Regions from separate parts of the Paenibacillus odorifer genome, predicted to be linked through region 1. Evidence: predicted binding sites of a transcription regulator. Region 1 holds the regulator's gene; each other region holds the start of a gene.
What was found. Region 1 encodes Rex, which represses fermentation and respiration genes when NADH is low (regulators of the CRP and FNR family bind a similar motif). Its sites were predicted from a motif close to TTGTGAAATATTTCACAA; they were not measured.
Positions count from the first base shown of each region.

Region 1 (4,699 bases):
GAGCATAAAATTAATAAAAAGGACTTTATAAGCCCAAGGGAAGATGCGCTTACTGCAGCTCAGATGATCGTATGGCTCACTCAAAGTGAATCAGGGGATGATGAAGAGCTGAATTTAAGCGGCCGGGGCGGTGATTTCTGGGAGACGGTGGCAAGCGATACCGATTCCTGTCTGGGCCGTTCCTGCCCGTGGTTCCGCAAATGCTATTATCATAGGGCCAAGCATGAAGCTGGGATTGCTGACGTGGTTATTACGAACCATTCCAAGCTATTCGCAGATGTTAAAGCTGGGCACCAGCTGCTTCCGGCTTACGAGCATCTTGTAATTGATGAAGCACATCATTTAGAAGATGTGGCTGGTAAACATCTTGGCATGCATATGAAGCATTTCACTGTGGCACACACGTTATCGCGACTGTATAAAGATAGCCGAAACGGACAGCTTCCTGCTCTGCGCCAGATCTTACAGTCGTCAGGCAGTGAAGAGGCTTCAGAATGGAGCGGAGTCATCGATCGGATCTACCCGGATCTGCTTACCGTCAAAGAAACCTGGGATGCACTCAGCGACAAGCTGTTCAGCCTTTTGCCGGAACGCAGTGATGCAGCAGCAGGGGAAGCGGGGCAACTGGTTATGCGTTTGCTTCCTGCCCGTAAGCCGAAGGATTGGGATGAATTAGTTGCGCTTGAGAACACTATGAATCTGACGTTAAGCGCCATCATCCGTAAGGGTGATAAAATGCTTAATGAGATGCGTGACCAGGAAAGCCAATCCTCAGCAGACAGTCTTGTTACTGATATTAGCGGTTTATTTAAGGATTTGGCTTCCATACGTGAGCAAGTAAGATTCTTTATGGGGCTGAATGACGATAATGTAGTATATTGGCTGGAGGCAAATGGAAATTACCGCAGCAAATCACTGCAGATGTATGCCGTCCCTGTGGATGTTAGCAGCCAGCTTAAAGAGTTGTTCTTCGATAAGAAAAAAAGCATCGTGCTTACCTCGGCGACGCTGTCTGTAGATAAATCTTTTCAGTTTATGATTGATAATCTCGGACTTAACGAAGCTGCGGAAGAGGGACGTCTAATGACCTCACTCCTTCCATCTCCCTTTAAGTATCGCGAGCAGGCGCTGCTAGTTATACCGCGTGATTTTCCTAGTGTGAAGGGCAGTGTGGGCGATGCTCGATTTGTCGATACACTCGTACAGTCGTTAGCAGAAGCTGCCAAAACAACACGTGGGCGGATGCTGGTTCTGTTTACTTCTTATAAAATGCTGCGTCAGGTATATGATCCGCTTAAAGAGGCTTTGGCCTCACAAGAGATTACGGTGCTTGGTCAAGGCGTGGAAGGTGGCAGCCGGAGCAAGCTGATCCGCCGCTTTCAGGACAGTGCAGCATCCGTTCTGCTGGGGACGAGCAGCTTCTGGGAAGGTGTAGATATTCCAGGTGAAGCACTGACTTGCCTGGCCATCGTGAGACTTCCGTTTCAACCGCCGAATCACCCGTTGGCGGAAGCGAAGTCGGAGTTATTGCAGGCTCAGAAGAAGAATCCATTCATGAAATTGTCTGTTCCTCAAGCGGTTATTCGTTTTAAGCAGGGATTCGGAAGACTGGTTCGCACGGCGCAGGATCGCGGAATAGTTATTGTTTATGATACAAGGGTTATTGAATCTCATTACGGGAAGTATTTCCTTTATTCATTGCCTGGTCCCAAAATGGAGCATATGCTGACTGATCAAATGGTCCCCCGCATAGCGGAATGGCTAGAGGATGGCGGCGCTTCTTAAAATGCTCGTCTTCAGTTTAGCTCCTCCTTATCCTTAAGGGCGGTAAGTTACAGTACCGCCCTTAATAAGGAGAGGTATACGTTAGAATATGGATTTTCACAAGAACATTACTATTTTTAGGAGGAAAAATATGAAATCGGATAAAATATCAGAAGCCGTTGTTCGCAGACTACCTGTGTATTTGCGTTTTTTGAATGATCTCCAGAATCGCGAAATATTAACAGTTTCCTCTCAGGAACTTGGACAAAAGCTTGATCTTAATCCCGCACAGATTCGTAAGGATTTAGCGTATTTTGGTGACTTCGGCAGAAAAGGTATCGGCTATGATGTAACGTATCTTATTGAGAAAATCCGTCATATTCTGAAGCTGGATCAACAGCTTAATGTAGCTTTAGTAGGGGCAGGTAATCTCGGACATGCCTTGTCTAATTACAATGCATATCTCAAAGATACTATGAAAATCACGGCTATATTTGATTCGTACGCTCCTAAGGTTGGACGTAAGATCAACTCCCTTACTGTGCAACCGATGGATGAACTAGGCAGCACGATTCGTGAGCAAGGTATTCGCATTGCCATTATTACCGTACCTGATTCAGAAGCTCAAAATGTAGCAGATATTCTCATTTCTTCTGGGATTGAAGCAATTTTGAACTTTGCCCCTGTGATTCTGAAGACACCACCGAATATCCGGGTGCATGCAGCTGATTTTACAACTGATCTGCAAAGTCTTGCTTATTACTTGCGGGATGGAAAGGAAGAAAGCGAACATGAACAACAATAAAACGATAATTAAGGGCGGGTATTTTCTGACTCCGGGAACGGATGAGCCGGTTCTGAGTGGATATATGACTATTGAAGATGATTTAATCACTTACATAGGAAAAGAAGAGCCTCAGATGGAAGCTGGAGTGCAAGTGGTTGATGGCAGCCGTCTGCTGTTCATGCCTGGACTTGTAAACACACATGGTCATGCGGCGATGTCTTTGCTGCGTGGATATGGAGATGATTTAGCGCTACAAGTGTGGCTTCAGGAGAAAATGTGGCCGATGGAGGAAAAGTTCACCGGTGATGATGTATACTGGGGAACCTCCTTATCTGTATTGGAAATGCTGAAGGGTGGAACTACGACCTTCCTCGATATGTATGATCACATGGACCGAGTAGCTGAGGTAGCTGAGTTATCAGGTATCCGTTCCGTATTGATGCGTGGTGTGATCGGGTTATGTCCAGAGGATGTACAGAATCACAAGCTTGCGGAAGCGATTTCTTTTGCCCGTAACTGGCATGGAAAGGCTGACGGTAGAATTACTACTATGATCTCACCGCACGCCCCTTATACTTGCCCTCCGGACTTCCTGGTTAAGTTCGTGCAGGCAGCGCATGATCTGGATTTACCGATGCATACGCATATGTCCGAAACGAAACGTGAAGTGGAACAAAATGTGGCGGATTACGGGTTGCGTCCTGTAGCTCACTTAGAGAATCTTGGAATGTTCACACGTCCCTCGATAGTTGCACATGGTGTTCATTTAAATGATGAAGAGATTGAGATCTTGGCTCGCCATAATGTGGGTGTCTCTCATAATCCGGGCAGTAATTTGAAGCTGGCTAGCGGAGTGGCTCGGGTTACTGATCTTCTAAAAGCTGGTGTGAAGGTGTCTCTTGGCACGGATGGCGCGGCAAGCAACAATAACTTGGATATGTTTGAAGAGATGCGGCTTGCAGCTCTCATTCATAAGGGTGTCAGCGGTGATCCAACGGCTGTTCCAGCTCCAGAAGCTCTACGTATGGCTACAGAATATGGCGCCCAGTCCATCTTTTTAAATAATGTAGGCAGACTTGCTGTTGGGATGAAAGCTGATTTCATTGCAATTGATATAGATCAGCCGCATTTGCTGCCACACACAGATCTGTTGTCTCATGCAGTTTACTCTGCTAGCGCTAAGGATGTTGAGCATGTGTGGGTGAATGGTAAACAGGTCATCAAGCATGGACAATGCTTAACCCTGGATGAGGAAGCTATCCGGCGTAAAGCGCAAGAAGCCTTCGAAGGTTTATTGAAGCGTTAAGTCTGGAGAATAACGAATAAATAATAGGCTGCGACTTTTTGCTTTTAGCAAAAGTTGCGGCCTTTTGTACATTTTAAGGCTGGGAAAGCTAGAAAATTATGAAATTTTGGATAAACACGCGGGTGTGTTATATAATCAAAAAAGATATATTACTAGAAAGGGAGCTGTACCTTGAAGAAAAGGAAAAAATGGATCCTCCTGGGGTCAGTTCTGATTCTGCTCCTGGGGTTTGGACTTATCCAGTTCTATGCCTATATTATGAAAGATCAATGGAACGAGCGGGATATCGCCAAGGATGTTGCCAAAACCAGAGCGGGTCTAACAGAGGTAACCAAAGCACAAAAATCGGTTTGGGATGAAAATGCAGTGTACTGGGTTTTAACAGGAAAAAATGAAGCCGGGACTGCTCTTATGGTCTGGGTCCGCTTTACGGTAGATGGAAAATTTGCTGAAGGCGACGACGCAGTGTTTGCTGAGGAACTAAGTAAAGGAACCTCAGAAGCCCAAATACGCGGCATTATCAAAGCTGATCTTCCGGACATAACGATTGAACGCTTGCTGCCGGGAGTATATAACGGAGAGTATGCTTGGCAGCTTTTTTATAAACAGAGCGGTCGGTATTATTATCAATTTTATCGGTTTTCGGATGGGTCCCGAATGGGTGAAGGTTACAGTTTACCTAAAAGTTAAGCCGAACATAAGGAAATTAAGGGTGGCAATGTAAACAAGCGAACTTATTATAAGTTCGCTTGTTTACATTTATTTGATGTACAAAAGTGATATACTAAGTGATATACTGAATGGGTGGTTATCACCGAATATTCTCTTAAATTCACATACAA
Region 1 is NZ_CP009428.1:4,562,535-4,567,233, reverse strand. Features, by position in the region: gene dinG (ATP-dependent DNA helicase DinG) at 1-1,785, shown strand, start outside; gene PODO_RS19895 (redox-sensing transcriptional repressor Rex) at 1,916-2,569, shown strand; gene PODO_RS19890 (amidohydrolase) at 2,556-3,857, shown strand; gene PODO_RS19885 (cell wall elongation regulator TseB-like domain-containing protein) at 4,029-4,547, shown strand.

Region 2 (4,699 bases), 280 kb from region 1:
TGTATCAGCTACAGCAGTTTTTGGCAAGCTATATACGAACTCTGGATCAATGATAGCTACGTCTGGAGTTAGCTCGTAGTCAGCCAAAGGATATTTAGTGTGTTGTTCAGTTGTTTTATCGGTAATAACTGCGAAAGATGTTACTTCCGAACCCGTACCCGAAGTAGTTGGAATCGCTACAAACTTAGCTTTGTTTCCAAGTTTAGGGAATTTGTAAACCCGTTTACGGATATCCATGAATTTTTGTTTCAGACCGTTAAAGTCTGCGTCTGGATGTTCATAGAATAACCACATTCCTTTTGCAGCATCCATTGGGGAACCACCACCAAGTGCGATGATGCAGTCCGGTTGGAATCTGTTCATCATTGCTGTACCTTTTTCAACTGTAGTTGTCGATGGATCTGGTTCAACTTCCGAGAACACTTCGATCGCTACAGGAGTTTGGCGTTGACGCAGGTAATGTTCAACTCTCTCAACATATCCGAGCTTAACCATCATTGGGTCAGTGATAATTGCGACACGTGTGATATCAGGCATTTTGGTCAGGTACTGAGTAGCGCCTTTTTCGAAATAGATCTTGTCAGGTACTTTAAACCATTGCATATTCACGGTACGACGATTCACCCTTTTCACGTTGATCAAATTAATTGCTGTAACGTTTTGCGACACGGAGTTACGACCATAAGATCCGCAGCCCAGCGTCAACGAAGGGATGTTAGTGTTATAGATATCGCCGATCGCACCATGAGTGGAAGGCGAGTTAACGAGAATACGTCCTGTTTGCAGACGGTTGGAGAACTTCATGATTACTTCTTCGTTGTTGGAGTGGATAGCCGAACTATGGCCCATACCACCAAATTCAACAACTTGTGCTGCGCGTTCGATACCTTGATCTGCGTTTTTAACTTTGTAGCAAGCAAGCACAGGACTCAATTTTTCAGCGGACAATGGATATTTAGTGCCTACACCTTCAAGTTCTGCTACCAGAATCTTAGTGCCGGCAGGAACTTGAATGCCGCACATTTCAGCAATTTTCACTGCGGATTGTCCAACGATTGCTGGGTTAACCGCACATTTATCAACGTTCATAGCGCCGCTAGTAAGTTTGGCAGCTTCTTCTTTGTTAACAAAGTAGCAGCCATTAGCGATCATTTTCTTTTTCACTTGATCAAAGATTGGTTCTTCGATAATAACAGCTTGCTCGGAAGCACAGATCATACCATTATCAAATGTTTTGGAAAGAATGATGTCCGTTACGGCTTGATCGATATCCGCGCTCTTTTCGATGAATGCAGGTACGTTACCAGGACCTACGCCAAGAGCTGGTTTACCACAGCTATAAGCTGCTTTTACCATTGCTGAACCGCCTGTTGCGAGAATAAGTGCAACGTCAGGGTTGTTCATCAAAGCGTTTGTTTTGTCCATTGTTGGCATTTCAATCCATTGGATACAATTCTCAGGTGCGCCAGCTTTTACAGCCGCATCATGAAGAATTCTAGCAGCAGCTGCACTACACTCTTGCGCAGATGGGTGGAAACCGAATATAATAGGGTTCCGTGTCTTAATCGAAATCAACGCTTTAAACATCGTGGTGGATGTAGGGTTGGTTACCGGTGTGATACCCATTACAATTCCGACGGGCTCAGCAATTTTTTGGAAGCTTTCATAAGCATTGTCTTCAATAACGCCTACTGTTTTATCGTATTTAATTCCGTGCCAGATATATTCTGTCGAGAAGATGTTTTTAGTAATTTTGTCTTCGTAAACCCCGCGGCCAGTTTCTTCTACAGCCAATTTAGCGAGGTACATATGTTTGTCGAGTCCAGCCAACGCCATTGCATGAACGATTGTGTCAACTTGCTCTTGATCCAGCGCCATGAATGCCTCATGTGCTTTTTTCGCTTTATCCACTAAAGTCTGAATATACTCTTCAGCGGTAGTTTGTTTAACTTGGGCGGCGACTTCGTTCTTAACTGCCATCTCCCTCGTCCTCCTGTCAATTTTTAGGTTGTTTTTCTCTACACATTTATCTTATCACATCATTTCCACCTTGTATAGTGAAATCTTTCACAAAGTATAAAGTTTTTTTGATTTGTTTTCAAAGCGCTTTCATTCGATCATATTATAGCTTTTTTACCATTATTTATGCTTTATTATTCCTTAAATTTAAAGTTTATGTTTAAAAAGACAAGAACTGATACCCATTTTCTACCTTTCCGCTCGCAAAAATATTTTAAAAAAGCAAATCTAATTTTGTTGACACTCTATTTTTCCATTGGCCTCTAAAAAATAGTCGGATGCCCCCCGTCGTGTTGATTTATAAAAATATCAATAATATAAACATAAAAAAACCGACTCCTATGGAGCCGGTTCTGTTCTTCCTAGCTATTCTACTTTAATTGTGTCGAAGAATTTCTCTTGCACTGTTTTGGCAGCAGCTTCAAGCTGTGTCTTGGAATCTGTTCCTTTTTTGGAGAACAGCTCTTGAATTACATTGGACATGGTTGCGTAGTAGTCCTGTGTATTGTATTGCGCTTCCGGTTTACCGTCCAGCAAACCTAAAATATCAGGGCTGTATTGATATACATTTGTATATTTATCATACACAGCTTTCGTTTTCTTGCCGAAGTCAGAATCTGCAGAATAGTAATCTAAGAGCGGCGGAATAAAGTATTTACCATCCGTTGTACGTTGTTGCAGAACCGCATCCAGTGCTTCTAGACCTTTATCGGAGAAGTAATCAAATGTAATATAACGGAATGCCATTTCTTGCTCGTCTGGTGTTGCATTTGGATTGATTACAAGGTAGTCACCACCAAGTACCCCGGTGTGTTTTCCGCCTTTTTCCATTGCAGGCATTGGATACGTAAGTACATCTTCTGGTTTCAGACCGCCCTGATTCAACGCTTGCTCAATAACACCGTCAGATCCAGCCATTACCATTGCTGTACGACTTTGTTGGAATGCGCCTACAGCATCACCCCAGCCCAGTGCCCAGTCCTGAGGAATCGCGTTTGCTTCCCATCTAAGTTTCTTGTAGAAATCCAGCGCTTTAATCCCAGCCTCAGAATTAAAAGTAGCTACAACCTTACCGCCTTCAATCTTCTGAATTTCACCGCCAGCTTCGAACAGGAAGTTGGTCCAGTTCCAGCCTGCTTCATTCCCTTTACCCATTGGAGCAATACCGGAAATCCCTTTTTTGGTATCAGCTACGCCTTTGGCGGTATTCAGCATATCATCCCAAGTCCAATCCATAGGTGGAACAGCAACGCCTTTTTCGTCCAGCATTTTTTTGTTGATCATTGTGGTTGTTACATAACCCTTTTGAGTTACGCCGAAGACTTTACCGTCAATGATAAATTGATTTTGGAGAACCGGGTTAATTTGATCCTTAAATTCGTATTTATTCCACAGATCCGTAATGTCAGCTACCCAGCCTTTTTCAACTAGGAATTTTGCTTCTGTAGCGTAGGTGTTAAAGAAGGTTGGAGCTTCATTCGCTGCCATTTTGATGCCGATTTCACTTACATTGTACTGCCAATCGTCTTTGACGATTTCAACATTCGGATATTCCTCTTGGAAACGTTTGATCTTGTCATCTTCCTGTGCTCTAACTTCGGTTAGGTCAGGGGTTGGATAGTGAATTTTGATGGTCACTTTTCTTTGTGTGATATCATCAGTTGGCGCTGCTGTAGCACTGCCAGCATTATCTGTTGCAGCATTCGTTGGCGCAGTAGTCGCTTCCCCTTCCTTGTTTCCTGTCGTGTTTCCGTTATTGTTATTACCGCCGCAAGCGGTTAACAACGATCCGGCCACAAGGAGGCTTAGTAGCACGCTAGAGTACTTACGCATTGAAACTCCCCTTTTCAATTCATAGTTATCTTACATATCGATCATAAAAGAGAAATCGTTTACAAACGAGGTGCATTTATATTCCTTTCATGTGCATGTTTACGATCCGTGACTAAATCCGTCGATCCTTGCTTATCCCTTAACTGCTGATAATGCGACGCCACGCATAATGAACTTTTGGAAGATCAGGAAGACAAGGATCGGCGGCAACGATACGATAAATAGGATGGCGAATTTAATATTCGTATTAAGTGCCTTTACATTAATAACGTATTTATAGATTGCTGTCGCGAGCGTATATTTCTCTTCACTGTGCATAACCAGAGATGGCCAGAACCAGTCATTCCATGCTGTAGAAAAGATAAAGATCGCCAGCGTAGCAAAAATCGGAACCGACAATGGCACTGCAATGGAGAAAAAGCTTCTCGGCTCAGAGGAACCGTCAATCCGCGCTGCTTCAAAAATTTCAGGATGTATCCCATCAAAAAAGTTCTTTAAGAGTAGAAAATAGAATGTATTCGCACCAGCAGGCAGCCAAAAAGCAGCGTACTGATTCAGTAATCCAAGCTCTTTTAGATTGACAAAGTTGGGAATCATATAGCTGGTCGCCGGAATAAACAATGTCATCAGGAAAAAGAAATAAATTGCCTTTCTGTAAGGGACATTCATACGAGAAATGCTGAAAGCAGACATTCCCAATACTACTAGTGTCACGACCATATTCCCCACAAAAATATAAATGGTGTTTTTAAGGAACATCAGCAGATCAATGTAATTCATCGCTTCCTTAAGGTTGCTGAAGTGCCATTCCTGCGGGAAAAAATGCGGTGGGAATGAGTTCACCTCT
Region 2 is NZ_CP009428.1:4,844,633-4,849,331, forward strand. Features, by position in the region: gene adhE (bifunctional acetaldehyde-CoA/alcohol dehydrogenase) at 1-1,980, opposite strand, end outside; gene PODO_RS21215 (ABC transporter substrate-binding protein) at 2,386-3,852, opposite strand; gene PODO_RS21220 (carbohydrate ABC transporter permease) at 3,985-4,699, opposite strand, start outside.
Region 2: adhE (bifunctional acetaldehyde-CoA/alcohol dehydrogenase) is a predicted target of Rex. The motif match lies at 2,056-2,073, and genes of this name have one in related genera.

Region 3 (4,699 bases), 2.3 Mb from region 1:
TTTAATTGAGTTGCTCCGCAACCGGAATGCTGCTACTATCTCTGTGGTTACCTTGTTTGATAAACCATCAGGCCGCACTGTTAATCTTGAAGCCAGCTACACAGGCTTCGTGTTACCTGACGAATTTGTAGTAGGCTACGGATTGGATTATGCCGAGCGGTATCGGAACCTCCCATATGTTGGAGTACTGAAACCTGAGATTTATTCCAATTGAACTAAGGACTGCCTCGATCATACGGATCGGATACCCACAACTTCCTTTATTTGAGGTGTCCCAAGAGGCTATGGTACAATAACTTGAGTGTTGTGAGAGGAGGTAGGGGATGAATCGGTTCATCCGGAATTCTGGTTTTTATTTGATTTTATTTTTAGTCGTGGTGGGTATTGTCCAGTTTGTGAGCAATGGAAATGAAGCCGCCGATTTCCCTAGATACGACGAGTTACGGCAGGAGATCAAGAACAACAATGTGAAGGATTTGACGGTTCAGTTTGAGGGTAATGCCTTTCTGGTCACAGGCGAGTATAGAGAGCTGCCTGCCGATACTAAATCGAAAAGCTTCTCCACATATATTCCTCCTACAGATGCCGCTATCAATGAACTGATTCAAGCCAGTGATGTTAATGGGATTGAATTAACTCAGAAGAAAATGGAAGGTACCAGCATTTGGCTGACATTCCTTTCTTCAATTATCCCACTGGTAATTATGTTCATCTTGTTCTTCTTCCTGTTTAATCAGGCGCAAGGTGGCGGCGGTAAAGTCATGAATTTCGGCAAGAGCAAGGCTCGGTTATATAATGAAGAGAAGAAGAAAATCAGCTTTGAGGATGTTGCAGGGGCGGACGAAGAGAAGCAAGAGCTTGTCGAAGTCGTTGAGTTCCTGAAAGATCCACGCAAATTTGCAGCTGTCGGCGCACGTATTCCTAAGGGCGTATTGCTTGTAGGTCCTCCGGGAACAGGTAAAACATTGCTTGCCCGTGCGGTAGCAGGTGAAGCTGGCGTTCCTTTCTTTAGTATTTCCGGTTCTGACTTTGTGGAAATGTTCGTGGGTGTCGGTGCTTCTCGGGTACGTGATTTGTTCGAGAATGCTAAGAAGAATGCTCCATGTATTATCTTCATTGATGAAATTGATGCTGTGGGTCGTCAGCGTGGTGCCGGTCTTGGTGGCGGACATGACGAGCGTGAGCAGACGCTTAACCAATTGCTGGTTGAGATGGATGGATTCGGTGGTAACGAAGGCATTATTATTGTAGCGGCGACTAACCGCGCTGATATACTTGATCCGGCATTGCTTCGTCCAGGACGTTTTGACCGTCAAATTACGGTTGACCGTCCTGATGTGAAAGGCCGTGAAGCTGTACTTAAGGTGCACGCTCGTAACAAACCGCTTACGAAAGATGTAAGACTGGATGTTGTTGCTAAACGCACAACCGGATTCACAGGTGCTGATTTGGAGAATCTGCTGAATGAGGCAGCTTTGCTAGCTGCACGCCGTAACCGTAAAGATATTTCCATGATTGAAGTGGATGAAGCTATTGACCGTGTTATCGTAGGAACTGAGAAACGCAGCCGTGTGATCAGTGACCGCGAGAAACGTATTGTAGCTTATCATGAAGCAGGCCATACTATTGCTGGTTACTTCCTTGAGCACGCCGATATGGTGCATAAAGTTACTATTATCCCACGCGGACGTGCAGGCGGATACGTTATTATGCTTCCGAAGGAAGATCGGATGATCGTTACCAAGCAGGAGCTTTTAGATAAGGTTACTGGATTACTTGGTGGACGTGTTGCCGAAGAATTGTTTATTGGTGAGATCGGTACGGGTGCATACAGTGACTTCCAACAGGCTACGCGCATCGTGCGTGCCATGATTATGGAGTACGGTATGAGCGATAAGCTTGGACCTATGCAGTTCGGATCTTCTCAAGGTCAAGTATTCTTAGGTCGTGATATTGGGCATGAACAGAATTACAGTGACTCCATTGCTTATGAGATTGATCAGGAAATGCAGAACTTTATTACTTCGAGTTACGAACGTTGTAAAGATCTGTTGATCAAACACTCCAAAGAAATGCACTTGATTGCCAATACATTACTTGAGAAAGAAACACTTGAGCTTGATCAGATCACACAACTGATTGAACAAGGATTCCTTTCCGAGGATGGTAAACCAGAGGGTGGCGAAGGTGTTGCCCATGAAGTTGGCGAGCCTGTCATCGACAATATCGGTGATGTGCGAGTTCGCATTCAAGGCAAGCCTGAGGACGAACAGTCCACACTTCCTGACTTATCAAAGGATATCCCGAATAACCCTGATTCTGAGGGTAATGACGGTTCCGATGATGACAACAAAGGTGGGGGCACTAGCCTTACCTAATTGGGTCCACCATTCATATGATGTAAATTTATCCGGAGAACGTAACTGTTCTCCGGATTTTTTATTTTAATTTTTAAGGGATTCTATGCCTTAAAGCCTGTCCAGTTACATTGACAGGGGCTGGAACGTTGTGTACATTAGTGATTAATATTACTTACTATTTATATCAGCATGTTCATTTTTTCACCATGATGGCGCATGCCATTTGATAACATCATGTCGGCGAAAAGCCGCGAGGATTTAAGGGGGAGAACAATCGGTGGAAGCTCTGGCGCTTGAGCGCAAGCAGGAACAGAATCGAGAACTTCGTATACGTCTTGAACAGCTTAAAAAGGAACGAAACGCAATCATTTTAGCTCATTATTATCAGCGTGATGAAATTCAGGAGGTTGCCGATTTCCGGGGCGACTCTTTTTTACTCGCTCAGAAGGCTGCAGAGACAGATGCGGAAGTTATTGTATTCTGCGGTGTTCATTTCATGGGGGAAAGTGCAAAAATTTTAGCCCCGAACAAAACCGTCCTAATTCCTGATGAACGTGCAGGCTGTCCAATGGCAGATATGGTCAATGTAGACGGTTTACGTAAGCTAAAAGCTCAACATCCAAATGCTAAAGTAGTCACTTATATCAACTCGTCCGCCGAGATTAAAGCAGAAACCGATATTTGTTGTACCTCTGCTAATGCTGTGAAAGTAATCGAATCCCTTGACGCCGAAGAGATTATTTGGGTCCCAGATAAGAATCTTGGTCAATATGTACAAGATCAGACGGGCAAGAAGCTGATTATCTGGGAAGGTTATTGCAACACTCACGACATGTTGACCGTCAAAGATGTAGTAGAGATGAGAGCAAAATATCCAGATGCGGAATTTGTAGTTCATCCAGAGTGTCGTCCTGAAGTAGTGGCCATGGGTGACTATGTAGGCAGCACTACATCAATTCTGGAGTATTGCCGGAAATCGGATCGTAAGCAATTTATCGTTGGAACGGAAGATGGTACCGGATATCAGCTTCGTAAGGATAGTCCAGATAAAGAATTCCATTTTGCTACCAAATTTCTTGTTTGTCCTAATATGAAAGTTAATAATCTAAAAAAACTGGTGAAATGCCTGGAGACGATGAAGCCACAAATCTATGTACCGCCTGCTGTCGCCGACAAAGCCAGAACATCCCTAGAGCGCATGCTACAAGTCCGGTAGCATGCGCTACTCTTTCGTTGAAACAGGTGAAAAGCGGTCATGATTCCACAATATTTGGTTGATTTTGATCTTCGGGATATTCCTACGGTAAAGACAGATTGTATTGTTATTGGTTCAGGGATTGCCGGATTATTCACGGCTATTAAAGCCAGTGAAGATCGGCGTGTCATAATGATCACAAAGAAATCAGTAATGGAAAGTAATACTCGCTATGCACAGGGGGGGATCGCAGCTGTTATAGCTGAGGATGATTCCCCTGCATACCACCGGCAGGATACCTTAATGGCCGGTGCAGGTCTTTGCTCCTCAACAGCTGTCGATGCACTTGTTAATGAAGGGCCGGAAGGCGTTCATGAGTTAATTCGCTTAGGAACCCTGTTTGATAAGGAAGATGGGGTACTGGCTTTGACTCAGGAAGGAGCGCACAGCCACCGCCGTATTTTGCATGCAAATGGGGATGCTACTGGTTATGAGATTGTTCGTGCATTGGCGGAACAGGTAGCGGAACATGAGAATATTGAGGTCTGGGATGATCATTATGTTATCGATCTCATCACTGAAGGTGGCGAATGTGTAGGCGCATTATTGCAGCGGCCCGGTGGTGGACGGTTGTTCCTGCAAGGGGATGCGACCATTTTGTGCTCTGGTGGAGCAGGACAATTATATCGATACACTACCAACCCTGAGGTAGCTACAGGAGATGGTGTAGCGATCGCCTATCGCGCTGGTGCTCATATACGAGATATGGAATTTATTCAATTTCATCCTACAGCACTTAGTTACCCAGGAGCTCCTAGATTTTTAATCTCCGAAGCTGTGCGTGGGGAAGGAGCAGTCTTGCGCAATATTAATGGAGAGCGGTTCATGGAGCGTTATCATAACCTGCTTGAACTAGCCCCGCGGGATATTGTAGCGCGAGCTATTGTAAGTGAAATGGAACTTACTAAATCAACGTTCGTTTATTTGGATATTACACATGAATCTCCAGAGATGGTGAAGCATCGGTTTCCCACAATATATGAGACATGTATGGGCTATGGACTGGATATTACAAGTGATTGGATTCCAGTGGCTCCTGCTGCGCATTATATGATGGGGGGGATTAAGACCGATCTGAATGGAG
Region 3 is NZ_CP009428.1:72,403-77,101, forward strand. Features, by position in the region: gene hpt (hypoxanthine phosphoribosyltransferase) at 1-214, shown strand, start outside; gene ftsH (ATP-dependent zinc metalloprotease FtsH) at 324-2,378, shown strand; gene nadA (quinolinate synthase NadA) at 2,638-3,576, shown strand; gene nadB (L-aspartate oxidase) at 3,616-4,699, shown strand, end outside.
Region 3: nadA (quinolinate synthase NadA) is a predicted target of Rex. The motif match lies at 2,550-2,567, and genes of this name have one in related genera.